Regions from separate parts of the Kitasatospora sp. NPDC002965 genome, predicted to be linked through region 1. Evidence: riboswitches for the same ligand, from Rfam matches in the RefSeq annotation. Region 1 holds a riboswitch; the other holds the start of a gene.
The links. A riboswitch is a leader RNA that binds a small molecule or an ion and turns the genes downstream of it on or off. The one in region 1 is predicted to bind S-adenosylmethionine.
Positions count from the first base shown of each region.

Region 2: another riboswitch for S-adenosylmethionine. It lies ahead of thrC (threonine synthase); the one in region 1 lies ahead of ABZY91_RS20115 (AAA family ATPase).

Region 1 is NZ_JBEXNT010000049.1:324-7,533, forward strand. Features, by position in the region: gene ABZY91_RS20115 (AAA family ATPase) at 1-2,908, opposite strand, end outside; SAM riboswitch class IV at 3,168-3,290, opposite strand; gene ABZY91_RS20120 (helix-turn-helix transcriptional regulator) at 3,764-5,146, opposite strand; gene ABZY91_RS20125 (M28 family peptidase) at 5,547-7,210, shown strand, end outside.
Region 2 is NZ_JBEXNT010000226.1:439-7,648, reverse strand. Features, by position in the region: gene ABZY91_RS40600 (ROK family protein) at 1-297, opposite strand, end outside; gene ABZY91_RS40595 (extracellular solute-binding protein) at 665-1,906, shown strand; gene ABZY91_RS40590 (DUF3263 domain-containing protein) at 1,917-2,150, shown strand; gene otsB (trehalose-phosphatase) at 2,236-3,078, shown strand; gene ABZY91_RS40580 (trehalose-6-phosphate synthase) at 3,062-4,531, opposite strand; gene ABZY91_RS40575 (glucosyl-3-phosphoglycerate synthase) at 4,570-5,577, opposite strand; SAM riboswitch class I at 5,727-5,861, shown strand; gene thrC (threonine synthase) at 5,879-7,159, shown strand.

The sequences.
Region 1 (7,210 bases):
GCCCGCCGGCGGCCGGTTCGCCCACCGGATCCGCGGCCGGGCGCTCGGCGGGCACGACGGCCAGCGGCGGGTTGCGCCGGAGCCGGCGGTCGGTCTGCCGGGCGCGGCCGGGGTCCCCGTCGTTCCGGTGGGCCTCGCTCAGCTCGGAGAGGGTGGCGGAGAGGTCGGCCTCGGCGCCGGCCTCCTCCAGCAGGGCGACGGAGCGCTCCAGCAGCTCGGTCCGCTCGGACCGCTCCCCCGCCGCCGCGCGGATCCGCAGGGCCAGACCGCGGACCCGCGGGTGTCCGGCCGGGCCGAGCCGCGCGAGCTGCTGGTCGGCCAGGGCCGCCGCGGTGGGGCGGTGGCCGAGAGCGAGGTACGCCCGGGCCGCACCGAGCCGCCAGGGCGCGATCGCGGGCAGGTGGTCCAGGCCCCACCGGGCCATCGCGTCACCGCAGGCGCGGTAGTCGGCGAGCGCCTCCTCGGCCCGCCCGAGGGCCAGCCGGTGGCCGGCGAGCGCGAACCGGTGGTGCAGCCCCGCGGGGGTGCGGGCCATCCCCTCGGGGGTGGGCAGCTCCAGGAAGTGGGCGGCGTCCTGGTGCAGGCCCGCCGCCGTACGGGCGGCGGCCATGGTGGCCAGGGGAAGTCCGGCCGCCACCCCCCAGGCCTCCGGCCGGACGTGGGCGAAGGCCGCCCGGCCGGCCTCGTCGGCGGCCCGCAGGTCGCCCTGGCGCAACGCCGCCTCGGCCCGCAACGCGGCCAGCAGGGCGTGCCAGTTGGCGCCGCAGCGGGCCCCGGCCCGCTCGGCGAGCGGACCGCACCAGTGCGCGGCCCGGTCGGCCCGGTCGGCGTAGAGCAGGACGGTCAGCGCGGCGGTCAGCGACTCGGTCCGGACACCGCCGAGCCGCCCGGCGCGCAGGATCAGTTCGGCCTGGACGACCGCCGTCTCCGGTGCGACCGTGCCGGCCAGCAGGGCGGCGAGCAGGCGCATGCCGTCGCCCCGGTGGTCGGCCGTCGTCGGCCGGCCCGGCTGCGGGCGGGCCGGGTTGGGCAGCAGACCCGGGTACCAGTACGCGAGCCAGTGGCGCAGGGCCTCGGCGGGGGCGGCGTTGCCGGGCTCGGCCTCGAACCGGGCGAGGGCGGCGACCCCCTGCTCGGTGCGCCCGTGCCAGAAGTGGTGGCGGACGACCTTCAGCTCGTGCCGCCGCGCGGCGGCCGCGTCGGTCACCGTGCCGGGCAGGGTGGGCACGCACTCGACGGCCGCCGTCCCGAAGGAACCGAGCACGCCGACGACGGGGCCGTGGCCCGCCTCGGGCCCGAACCCTCCGGTGCTGTGGAGCCCGTCGGCCCGGCCCGCCACCCCACGGATCGGCCCGCCCGTCGGCCCACCGGACGGGTGGCCGTGCGGGTCAGCACGCAGGTCACCGCGCAGGTGACCGGAGAGGCTGCCGGACAGGTCGCCGGAGAGCCAGCCGGACAGGCCGCCCTCCGTCCCCCCGACGGGGCCGGCGTCGTCCGCGGTCCACGCCCCGCCGAAGCCGGCGGCGCTCCCGAGGGTGCTCGCGGGCACGCTTCCGACGGCGCTCAGCGTCGCACCGAAGCCCCCGGTGCTCCCGGTGCTCCCGGCACCACCGACTCCACCGACCGGGCCGGCACCGCCGGTCCCGGCCAGGCCCGGCGGCCAGCCGTAGGTGCCCGCGCCGGTGCCCGCGCCGCCCCCCGTGCCCGCACCCGGTCCGGGCACCTCGCCGGAGGCACCGCCGGCAGCCGACAGCGAACTGCGCAGGTGCCCCTCCGCCACCCGTGCGTGCCCGTGCACGGTCGCGTCGGCCGCTCCGGCCGCGCGCAGCAGCCGGCCGGCCCGCTGGTGCAGGGCCGCCAGCTCGACCGGCCGCATCGCGGCCAGCAGGTCCCCGGCGGCGGTCGGATGGCGGAACCCGCCGTCCCGGAAGAGACCGGCCGCGTGCAGCAGGTAGAGCGCCCTGGGCAGCGAGTCCGGGGCCAGCAGGAGGAGTTCGGCGAGCAGGTCCGGGGTCGCGGACGCGCCGAGCACGGCGACGCCCCGAGCGTAGTGCAGCGCCAGCGGGTCGATCCGGTGCAGGCAGTGCATCAGCCCGCGCCGGTAGCCCTCGCCGACGACCAGCTCGTCCGGGACGCCGGCGGCCTCCTGGTCGCCGATCAGGCTGTGGACGAGCAGCGGGTTGCCGCCCGTCAGGGCGTGTGCCTCGACGGCCATTCGGGCGGACGCCGCGCCGAGCCGGGCCCGGAGGAGTTCGGCGACCAGGTCGGCGGAGAGCAGGTCGAGGCGGATGTGCTGGTGGTGCGGCTGGCGGGCGAGTTCGACCTCGAAGAAGGGGTTGGACGGGGTCATGGTCTCGCGCGAGCTGAGCACCGTGAGCACACCCGCGCTGCGGGTACGGCGGACCAGGTAGAGCAGGAACTCCAGCGACTGCGGGTCGGCGTCCTGCCGGTCGTCGACGGCGATCAGGACGGGGGCGCGCTCGGCCAGCCGGCGGACCAACCGGAACAGGCCCTCCAGGGTGCGCTGGGTGAGCTGCCCCTGCGGGCCGTCCGGCAGGACCGGGCGGGCCCCCTCGGCGGCGCCCTGGGCGAGCAGCGACTCCGCCGCGGCGGCCTCCTCCGGTTCGAGGTCGGCGCCCTGGAGCAGTTGCCGGGCCAGCCCCAGCGGGAACTCCCGCTCCAGCGGCGAGCCGGTGCCGACGAGGACGTGCGCGCCGCGCTCGGCCGCGGTGTCGGTGAAGGCGTAGAGCAGGTCGCTGCGGCCGCTGCCGACCGACCCGTGCAGGACGATCACGCTTCCGGCGCCGGCCGCGCAGCGGTCGAACGCGTCGCGCAGTCTCCGGTACTCGGGCTCCCGGCCGACCGGGAGGGATCTCGACGGGTCTCGGGGCGCGGGGAAGGTGGGCATCCGTTCTCCTGGAGCAATGCGCACGGGAGGTCGGGCCGCTGGGCGCTCCTCCTCGCACGGGGTCGTGGGCGAGGGAATCGGACGGACCGACCGAGGCGGGCAGCACTGCCCGGCCGGCCGACCGGCGTCAGCGACAGAGGGAGCTGGCGCGCCGGAGCAGGTCGACGTCGAGCCTGGCCACCAGCCTGAGGCCCGCGGCGTTGCGTCCGCCCGCCCGCTGTTCCACGACCTTCTCCGTCCCCCGAGCCCAACCGGGCCATGACTGCGCTTGTGACGACGCGTCATCGGAACGCCACGTCACCCGGCTTATCCCCGGGGCACCCCACCGCAGTGTGGGGGTTGCCAGTCAGCCGGCCGGGGCCCGTGGCTGACATTCTTCGCCGGTCCGAGTCTAGGAAGGCGCCGCCGATCCCGTCAATTGCGGGAACCGCCCTCGGCGTCCACGAATCCGCCGGTCCGGACGTCGGCCGCACCGCCGCGAAACGGGGCGCAATCCGGCCGCAACACCGCTGCCACAGTGGGTCGGTGGGCGGACGGCGAGGTCCGGACCGGCGAGTTCCGCTCTGACGCGCCGTCGGTTGCCCGGGGGCCGGTCCGGGGCCCGGCCGACCGTGCGCGAAGGGCACCGGCGGCCTCACCCGGCGGGCCCGGGGGCCCGGGTGAGGCCCCTCTCGACGGCCGGCGAGGCGGCCCGGTCCCCGCTCGGGTACGACCGGACACACGATCGGCGCGATCACCCGGCCCCGCAAGGATCCCGCCACGGCCCCGCCGGTCCCGCTCCGGCGCGCGCCCTCGCCCGCCGTCCCACCCGCCGTCCCGCCCGCACCGTCCCGTGCCGTCGGGCGCCCTCGACCCCTACCCCGCCAGCCCGTGCGCCGTCAGCCGCTCGCGCAGCCCGGCCAGTTCGTGCCGCACCAGCGCCGGCAGCCCCGCCCCGCCGGCGTCCGCCGCGAACACCGGGCCCAGCAGCTCCGCCGCCGCCCGGGGGTCGCGCGCCACCAGCAGGCAGTCCGCGACCCGGACGGTGAACAGCAACCGGGCGGAGGGCAGTTGGTCGGGCGCGAGGAGGGCGAGCGCCGTCTCGGCGGCGTCCACGGCCCGGCGCGCCAGCCGGAGGTCCCCGGCGGCGGCGGCCGCGTCGCGCAGCGCCGCGGCGGCGCCCGCCTCCACCCGCAGCCGCATCGAGGCGATGGAGAGCCAGGCCGCGTCGGTCTCGTCGTGGGCCCCGATGTGGTCGAGGTGGAGCCGCGCGCGGGCGAGGTGCCGGACGGTGGCGCGGACGTCGCCCGCCAGCGCGTAGGCGCGGGCCTGGCCGATCTGGCTCATCGCCCCCGCCCAGTGCCGGCCCGGCGCCGCCCGGGCCATCTCGCGGGCGTACCCGAGCGCGGCGGCGGGGTCGCCGTCGAGGCGGGCGAGGGCACTCATGTCGCTGAGCGCGGCGACCTGGGTGGCGGGGTCCCCCGCGAGTTCGGACCAGCTGAGGGCGCGGTCGAAGCAGGCCATCGCGGTGGCGTTGCGGCCGTCCTGCATGCGCAGGGCGCCGGCCGCGTGGGCGTACTCGGCGGCGAGCCGGGCGAGCGGGCGCCGGGTCAGGCCCGCCGGGTGGGCGGCGAGGCGCCGGAGGATGACCCGGAGGGTCTCCTCGACGGCGGCGGTGCCGGGGCCGGTGGGGGCCTCGCCGGCGCGGAGGTGGGCGGCGAGCAGGCCGGTGAGGGCGTGGGCGGTGTCGGGGTCGAGGGGCGGGGCGGTCTCGGGGTCGGCGGCGCGGAAGGCGGCGTGCAGGGCGGCGAGGTCGGTGGCTTCGGGGACGGCGCAGCCGTCGGCGTCGTGCAGCGGACAGAGCAGTCCGTAGTCGGGGAGGCGCTCGGGCGGCCGGGCGGTGAGCGAGGGCGGGAGGGCGGGGCCGACGAGGGAGACGGGCGGGCCGGGGAGCGGGGGGCGGGCCCAGTCGGCCGGCAGCCCACCGCCGTCCTCCGGTTCGCCGTCCTCGGCCCGTCGGCAGGCGGTGCGCAGTTCGCCGCCGGCGGCGAGGAGGTCGTCGAGGCGGTCGGCGAGGCGCGGGCTGGTGCGGCGGGTGCCGTGTTCGAGCTTGCTGACGGCGGTGTGGTCGTAGCCGATCTCGGCGCCCAGCTGGGCCTGGGTGAGGCCCGCGCGGCGGCGCCACTGCCGCAGGCGGAGGCCGAAGGCACGCCAGAGTTCGTCCTCGGCGAGGGTCGCCGCGCCGCGGTTCCGGTGCAACGGGGCTGCCCTCCCGAGTGCGCTCCCGGGCCTTCCGGTGGGGAGGTCCGCTCAGGAGGACGGTACTGGACGGAGGACCCCTCCGTACATGACGTGGTCTCAACCACTTTTCCCCTCTGGTCTCAACCTCTCCACCAGCTGGTCTCAACCTCTGCACGTGCCCTGGCCTCCCACGCTGCCCTTCCGGACCCCAACACCGTTACCGGGTGGGCGGCTTGACAGAACTTGCCAACAGCTCGAAGTGCTCGCCGAACCCGTTGACCGTGGCATGACGGCGTGTGAGGGTTCCGGCACCCGAGCGCGGACGCCCGCAACGGCCGTCCCCCATGCGGCCCGCGGTGAGTGCCTTTCCGGCACACCCGTCCGCGGTCGAGCACCCCCACGTTCGAGGAGCCTCGTAATGAAACGCAGATTACTGACGGCGGGCACCACCCTGGCCGTCCTGGCAGGCATGCTCACCGCCACCGCGGTCGGGCAGGCCGCTGCCGACCCGGGCCCGTCGGCCATCGCGCCGCCGAGCGCGCTGACCGCAGCCGTGAACGCCGCCGACCAGGCGGCCGCGGCAGGTCTGGACGCCCTGGCCAAGGGCCCGGGCGAGACGTACGAGCGTCAGTCCGTCACCCCCTGGCTCGCCGGCCTCTACTCCGTCGCCTACGAGCGCAGCTACAAGGGCCTGCCGGTGGTCGGCGGCGACGCCGTCGTCATAGCCGACGGCGAGGGCAAGGTGCGCGGGTCGCAGTCCGCCTCCTCCGGCCCGATCGGCGTGCCGACCACCCCCCTGATCAGCGCCGACAAGGCGGAGAAGACCTCCCGCACCAAGCTGGTCACCGTCAACGGCGTGGAGACGCGCCGCCTGGTGGTCCGCGTCCAGGACGGCGCCGGGCGACTCGCCTGGGAGACCGTGCTCACCGGCCGCACCGAGTCGGCGCCGAGCCGTCTGCACGTCTTCGTCGACGCCCGCAGCGGCGAGGTCATCGACAGCTACGACGACGTCCGGGCCGGCACGATCAACAGCAAGTGGAACGGCCCGCCGCCGGTCACCATCACGACCACCGGCTCCGGCAGCTCGTACTCGCTGCGCGACCCGAGCCGGCCGGGCCTGAGCTGTGCCGACAACGCCACCGGCCAGGTGTTCTCCAAGTCCTCCGACTCCTGGGGCAACGGCAGCCCCACCAGCAAGGAGACCGGCTGCGGCGACGTGATGTTCGCGGCGCAGAAGGAATGGGACATGCTCCGGGACTGGCTGGGGCGCAACGGCCACAACGGGAACGGCGGCAGCTGGCCGGTCAAGGTCGGCCTGAACGACGTCAACGCCTACTGGGACGGCTCCTCGGTCTCGATCGGCCACAACAACGCCAACGAGTGGATCTCCTCGATCGACGTCGTCGGCCACGAGTTCGGCCACGGCATCGACCAGTTCACCCCGGGCGGCGCCAACAACGAGAACGGCCTGGGCGAGGGCACCGGCGACATCTTCGGCGCGCTGACCGAGGCGTACGTCAACCAGCCCGCCCCGTACGACAACCCGGACTACACCGTCGGCGAGATGATCAACCTGGTCGGTCGCGGTCCGATCCGCAACATGGCCAACCCCTCGCTGGTCAACGGCGACCCGAACTGCTACTCCTCCTCGATCCCGAGCACCGAGGTCCACGCGGCCGCCGGCCCGCTGAACCACTGGTTCTACCTGCTCGCCGAGGGCTCCAACCCGGGTGGCGGCAAGCCCACCAGCCCGACCTGCAACAGCTCCACGATCACCGGCATCGGCATCAAGGACGCGGGCCGGATCTTCTACGGCGGCATGCTGCTCAAGACCAGCGGCATGACCTACAAGAAGTACCGGACCACCACCCTGACCGCCGCCAAGAACCTCGACTCCACCTGCAACCTGTTCAACCGCACCAAGGCGGCCTGGGACGCGGTCAGCCTCCCGGCGCAGCCCGCCGACCCGACCTGCAACGTGACCGGCCCCGAGTTCTCCCTCGCGGTGAGCCCGACCGCCGGCTCCGTCCAGCCCGGCGCGTCCACCTCGGCGACGGTCAACACCGCGGTGGTCTCGGGCAG
Region 2 (7,210 bases), on a different contig from region 1:
CAGCTTGCGCAGCGGAAGGTCGCGCCAGCCGAGGTTGGCGGAGAAGACCGCGATGCCGTTCTTCTCGTCGATCGTCCCGGGGACGGCGACTCCCGCCGCCACGGGGGCGACGCCGAAGCGGCTGCGGCCTTCGTCCGCCAGGTCGGCGGCGAAGTCGAGGATGGCGGCGACCACGGCGTCCGTGCCGTGTTCCCGCCCGGTCGGGCGTCGTGCTTCGAACAGCACGGAGCCGTCCTGGGCGAGCAACGCGGCTTTCATGCCGGTGCCGCCTACATCGAGTGCGATGACGTGCTTCACGGAGGACAGTTTCCCTTGGGTGGGTCGGAGAGGTCTAGTCCAGTTGTCGGATTGGTCTGGTCCAACGGGGTGAGCTTTGTCGCAGAAGTATGCGGTGTGCGGCGCTTTGCACGAACCGGACCGGATCCCTTGAGGCCGGGTCCGGCAGGTCGGACGGCCGAATTTCATTGCGCATCGTGCAACGACCTCCGCACTTCGATAACTACCCGGCGCGGACCGGCCACAGGTGTGGACCACTGAGTGGCCTGTTTGGCACCCTTGCCGCCTCCCCCCGGCCGGATCCCCCCGATCCGGTTCGTCGCTCCCGCAAGACTCCCCCTCGAAGGCGGTACCCGCGTTGGACAGGCGCGCCAAGGTCCCCACCCGGTTGTCCGGCATCGCACTGGCCGGAGCACTGGTGCTCACCGGCTGCGGCGGCAAGGACGACGGCCCGATCACCCTCCGGCTGGTCGCGGCCGACTACGGCGAGAGCGCGGAGACCAGTTCCAAGCTGTACTGGGACGACCTCGCCCGGCGCTTCGAGACCGCCAACCCGGGCATCAAGGTGGACGTCCAGGTGGAGAGCTGGACCGACATCGGCAAGAAGGTCGACGACCTGGTCAAGAGCGGGAAGTCGCCCGACCTGCTGCAGACCGGCGGCTTCGCCGACCAGGCCGGCGCCGACCGGCTCTACACCGCCGCGGACGTGCTCTCGCTGGAGACCCAGGCGAACATCATGGAGTCGTTCTCGCACGCCGGGCAGGTGCTCGGCACGCAGTACGGCATTCCGTTCGTCTCCTCCTCCCGGGTGCTCTTCTACAACAAGGCGATCTTCCAGAAGGCCGGCGTCGACAAGCCGCCGACCACCTGGAACGAGCTCAAGCAGGCCGCCGAGAAGATCAAGGCCAAGGTGCCGGGCGTGACGCCGTACGGGCTCCCGCTCGGACCGGAGGAAGCCCCGGCCGAGTCGATGCTGTGGACGTTGAGCGGCGGCGGCAGCCTCTCCGACGACGTCGGCAACTACACCATCGACAGCACCCAGAACCAGGCGACCTTCAACTGGCTCAGGACCAACCTGGTCGCCACCGGGCTGACCTACCCCGAACCCGGCAAGATGAACCGCACCCCCGTGTTCAGCGACTTCGCCGCCGGGAAGGTCGCGATGCTGAACGGGCACCCGACCCTGCTGCGGATGGCCGCCAAGGGGAAGATCGACTTCGGCACGACGGCGATCCCGAAGAAGGACGGCCTGGCGAAGACCGGCAGCCTCGGGGTGGCCGACTGGATGATGGCCTTCAAGGCCAACGGGCACCGCAACGAGATCCGCAAGTTCCTCTCCTTCGTCTACGCGAAGGACAACCAGCTCAAGTTCGACGAGACCTACAACCTGCTGCCGGTCACCCAGGACGCCTTCGACGCGATCAGCAAGGACCCCAAGCACGAGGCCCTGAAGCAGTTCGCGGCCGGGCTGGGCAACGCGAGCTTCTACCCGTTCGGCGACCCGGCCTGGGTGGAGGTCTCCAACCGGATCAAGGCCGGGATCGGGGCGGCCGCGACCGCCGACCCCAAGCCGGTCCTGGAGGACCTCCAGCAGACGGCCGTCAAGGAGGCCGCGAGGCTCCGCAAGTAGGCTGGCCGGCATGGGCGCGGGTGAGCTGGACGAGCGGGACCGGGCGGTGCTGGAGCTGGAGGGCCGGTCGTGGCGGACGGCCGGCGCCAAGGAACGGGCCGTCCGGGAGGAGCTGGGACTCTCCAGCACCCGGTACTACCAGCTGCTGAACGCGTTGCTCGACCGACCGGAGGCACTGGCGCACGCGCCGGTGCTGGTGAACCGGCTCCGGCGGGTCCGGGACGCCCGGCGCGCGGCACGGTAGGCGGGCGCCGCCCCGGCGCCCGACCCGGGAGCCCGACCGCCGCGTCGACGGATGACCCCCGTCCGGCCCGGGTACGGTCCCTGTCATGGGCCTTGCTGAGATTGCGCGACCGCTGACGGACGACGGACGGGCGGGCCTGGCGGCGTTGCTCGAAGAGCCGCGGGCGGCGGTGGTCGCCCTGGACTTCGACGGCACGCTGGCACCGATCGTGTCCGACCCGAGCCGTGCCCGGGCGCACCCGGGCGCGGCGGACGCCCTGCGCGGCCTGGTGCCGCACGTCGGGGCGGTCGTGGTGGTGACCGGGCGCCCGGCCGGGCTGGCGGTGGAGTACGGGGGCTTCGCCGAGGTCGGCGGGGTGGTGGTGCTCGGGCACTACGGCGCGGAGCGCTGGGAGGCCGGTGAGCTGACCGCGCCGCCGGTGCACCCCGGGGTGGCCGCGGTCCGGGCGGCGCTGCCGGACGTCCTGGCGGCGGCCGGGGCGCCGGACGGGACGTGGGTGGAGGACAAGGGCCGGTCGGTGGCCGTGCACACCCGGCGGACGGCCGAGCCCGCCGTCGCGTTCGAGCGGCTGGTGGAACCGGTCGGCGCACTGGCGGCCGAGCACGGCCTGGTGGTGGAGCCCGGTCGGCTGGTCCTTGAGCTGCGACCGCCGGGGGTGGACAAGGGGGCGGCGCTGGAGGGCTTCCTGCGCGAGCGCGGCGCCCGGTCCGTGCTGTACGCGGGGGACGACCTGGGGGACGTCGCGGCCTTCGCGGCCGTGGAGAAGCTGCGCGGGGAGGGCCTGGCCGGCGTGACGGTCTGCAGCGGCGCGGTGGGGGACGCGCCGGTGCGGGAACTCGCCGACCGGGCGGACCTGGTGGTCCCGGGCCCGGCCGGCGTGGTGGAACTGCTGGCGGCGCTGGGGGAGGAGCTCAGCGCAGCGCGTTGAGCTGGTCGAGGAACCACTGCTGGGGCGGGAGCGCGGTCGCGGCGGCCACGAGCCGCTTGGTGCGGTCGGCGCGCTCGCCGGCCGGCATGGTGAGCCCGGCGTGCAGGGCCTCGGCGGTGGCGACGACGTCGTACGGGTTGACGGTGAGCGCGTCCTCGCCGAGCTCGGCGTGGGCACCGGCCTCGCGGGACAGGACGAGGGCGCAGCCGTCGTCGGAGACCACCGGGACCTCCTTGGCGACCAGGTTCATGCCGTCCCGGATCGGGTTGACCAGGGCGACGTCGGCCATCCGGTACGCGGCCAGCGAGCGCGGGAAGTCGTCGTCGACGTGCAGGATCACCGGCTGCCAGCCGGGGGTGGCGAACTCCTCGTTGATCTCCTCGGCCAGCGCCTGCACCCGGGCCGTGTAGGCGCGGTACTCGGCGAGGTCGGTGCGGGACGGGTAGGCGAAGGCGATGTGGACCACCCGGTCGCGCCACTCGGGGCGGGTGCGCAGCAGGTGCCGGTACGCCTGGAAGCCGCGGACGATGTTCTTGCTCAGCTCGGTGCGGTCGACCCGGACGACGGTCCGGCGGTCGCCGACGGCGGCGCGCAGGGTGGCGAGGCGGTCGTCGACGTCCGGGCGGTGGGCGCGCTCGCGCAGGAAGCCGGCGTCGGCGCCGAGACCGTGCACGCCGAGGTGGGTGGTGCGGCCCTCGTGGGTGACGGTGAGGGCGTCGCGGTCGACGGCGGCGCCGAGGACGGCTTCGCAGCAGTCGGCGAACGCGAGCGCCCAGCGCCGGGTGAGGAACCCGGCCCGGTCGGCGCCGAGGATGCCGGTCAGGACGGTCTCGGCGATGTCGTCGGGCAGCAGCCGGAAGTACTCGGGCGGGGCCCAGGGGGTGTGCGAGAAGTGGCCGATCCGCAGGTCGGGGCGGGCGGCGCGGAGCAGCGCCGGGGTCAGCGAGAGGTGGTAGTCCTGGACCAGGACGGCGGCGCCGGGTGCGGCCTCGGCGGCGAGGGCCCCGGCGAAGGCGGCGTTGTACGCGGTGTAGGCCTGCCACTCGGTGCGGAAGTCGGCGTCGAAGGCGGGCGCGGTCGGGGTGTCGTAGAGCAGGTGGTGGATGAACCACAGCGTCGAGTTGGCGACGCCGTTGTAGGCCCGGGCGAAGGTCTCCGGGTCTATGTCCAGCATCCGGACGGCCTGCCCGCCGACGTCGTGGCCGGCCCGGTCGAGGCGTCCGTCGGGGGCCTCCCGGGAGGCCCTGCGGTCGGCGTCGGAGAGGGCGGCGCAGACCCAGACGGCGTCCGGGTCGTCGATGGCGGAGAGCCCTGAGACCAGGCCGCCGCCGCCTCTGCGGAGGGTCAGCGTGCCGTCGTCCGCGGTGCCGAAGGACACCGGTCCCCGGTTGGACGCCACCAGGACGGGGGCAGTGCCGGTCGAATTCGAACGTTCGGTCGTGAGATCGCCCATGGTTGGTTGGTTGCCGGGGGTCCCGGGTCGCAAACCCCTCAGTGCCGGGTGGCGTATTCGGGGACGGTGTGCATCGGCGGGCGCTCGGTGGCGGTGACCGGGTGGGTGTGGGCCGTGAAGGCGCGGGTCTCCGGGTCTCGGGTGAACTGGGTGAGCAGCGGGTGGACCAGGTCGGCGGCGGCCTTGAGCCGGTGGGTGCGGTCGAGCCGCTCCAGGGCGGTGCGGTAGATGGTGGCGGCCATCCGGCCGAGCGCCTGGCCGTCCTGGTGGCGGTGGTGGCGGACGCCGACGTCCACCTGGGCGAGCGCGTCCAGCCCGGCCGTCTCCAGGGCGTCGACGAGCAGGCCGAGTTCGACGCCGTAGCCGGTCGGGAAGGGCAGACGTTCGAGCAGGGAACGGCGGGCCGCGTACTCGCCGCCGAGCGGCTGGACGAAACCGGCGAGTTCCGGCCAGTGCAGGTTGAGCAGGGGGCGGGCGACCAGTTCGGTGACCCGGCCGCCGCCGGCCGGGACGACCGCCCCGTCGGTCTCCAGCGGGCGGTCGTACATGGCCTTGACCAGGTGGATGTCCGGGTCGGTGAGCAGCGGGCCGACGATGCCGGAGACCAGGGCGGGATCGAACGCGCGCAGGTCGGCGTCGACGAAGCAGACGATCTCACCGCGGGTGACCAGCAGCGATCGCCAGAGCACCTCGCCCTTGCCGGGGGCGGCGGGCAGCCGCGGGAGGATCGTGTCGCGGTGGACGACGGTGGCACCGGCCTCGGCGGCGACCGCGGCGGTGGCGTCGGCCGAGCCGGAGTCGACCACGACCAGTTCGTCGACCAGCGGCAGCCGTTCCACCAGCTCGCGGCGGATGGTGCGGACGATGTCGCCGACCGTGGCCTCCTCGTCCAGGGCGGGGAGGACGACGCTGACCGTGCCGGCCGGGCCCAGTGCGCGCTTGGCCGCCAGCAGGACGTCCACCGGGCGGTCGGCCGCGCTCCACGAGCGTCGGCGCAGCCAGGACGCCGTCTCGGGGAGGAGCGCGGGGATCGGTTCGGCGGGCACTGTTCTCTCCTCGGCGAGGTGGGATGGGACGGGTCATCTCGCGTGGCGGACGATCCCGTTCGGGGTTGACGCCTTCGGATACAGTCTTCGTACAGCGGTCGCACCTTCGCACGCCGGGGTCTCCGCTGAGCATGACCACAACTTCACAGAGCTCATCCAGAGGGACTGAGGGAACGGCCCGTTGACGTCCCGGCAACCTTCTCGCGCGGCTGTTGTCAACAGCGCCGGCGGGACAGGTGCCAATTCCGGCCTGTGGCGCGCCCGCGTCACGGGGAAGATGAGGAGAGAGGCCTCCGCCATCATGGCTATCGACACCGCCGCACCCGTCACCGTTGACCTCGGCCCCGCCGCCGCGCTGTCCTGTCGCGAGTGCGGCACCCGGTTCCCGCTCGGCCCCAGCTTCGCCTGCGTGGAGTGTTTCGGCCCGCTGGAGATCGCCTACGAGTTCGGCAGCGAGGGCGCGGAGGAACTGCGCAAGCGCATCGAGGCCGGTCCGGCGTCGATCTGGCGGTACGCGCCGCTGCTGCCGGTGCCGGCCGACGTCGCCTCCAAGCCGAACCTGAACCCGGGGTGGACCCCGCTGGTGAAGGCCGACAACCTGGGCCGCGAGCTCGGGTTCACCGCCCAGCTGCACATCAAGGACGACTCGGGCAACCCGACCCACTCCTTCAAGGACCGCGTGGTGGCCTGTGCCATCGAGGCCGCGCGGGCCTTCGGCTACACCACGCTGTCCTGCTCGTCGACCGGCAACCTGGCCGGTGCGGTGGGCGCGGCCGCGGCCCGGGCCGGCTTCAAGTCCTGCGTGTTCATCCCGCACGACCTGGAGCAGGGCAAGGTCGTGATGGCCGGGGTGTACGGCGGCGAGCTGGTCGGCATCGAGGGCAACTACGACGACGTGAACCGCTTCTGCTCGGAGCTGATCGGTGACCCGGCCGGCGAGGGCTGGGGCTTCGTCAACGTCAACCTGCGGCCGTACTACGGCGAGGGCTCCAAGACGCTGGCGTACGAGATCTGCGAGCAGCTGGGCTGGCGGCTGCCGGAGCAGATCGTGATCCCGATCGCCTCGGGTTCGCAGCTGACCAAGATCGACAAGGGGCTGCAGGAGCTGATCAGGCTCGGCCTGGTCGAGGACCGGCCGTACCGGGTCTTCGGCGCCCAGGCGGCGGGCTGCTCGCCGGTGTCGGCGGCGTTCAAGGCCGGCCACGACGTGATCCGGCCGGTCAAGCCGGACACCATCGCCAAGTCGCTGGCGATCGGCAACCCGGCCGACGGCCCGTACGTGCTCGACATCGCCCGGCGTACCGGTGGCGCGGTGGAGGACGTGACGGACGAGGAGGTCGTGGCGGCGATCCGGCTGCTGGCCCGGACCGAGGGCGTCTTCGCCGAGACCGCGGGCGGGGTGACCGTCGGCGTGCTGAAGAAGCTGGTCGAGACGGGACAGCTGGACCCGTCGAAGGAGACCGTCGCGATCAACACCGGAGACGGCCTCAAGACGCTGGACGCCGTCTCGGAGGCCGGCATGACCGCTGTGATCCGGCCGACGCTGGCGTCGTTCCGCGACGCCGGCCTGGCGTCCGCCTGACCGGCCCGGACCCGTCCGGCACCGGCCCTCGCCGTCCTTCCCCGGTACACC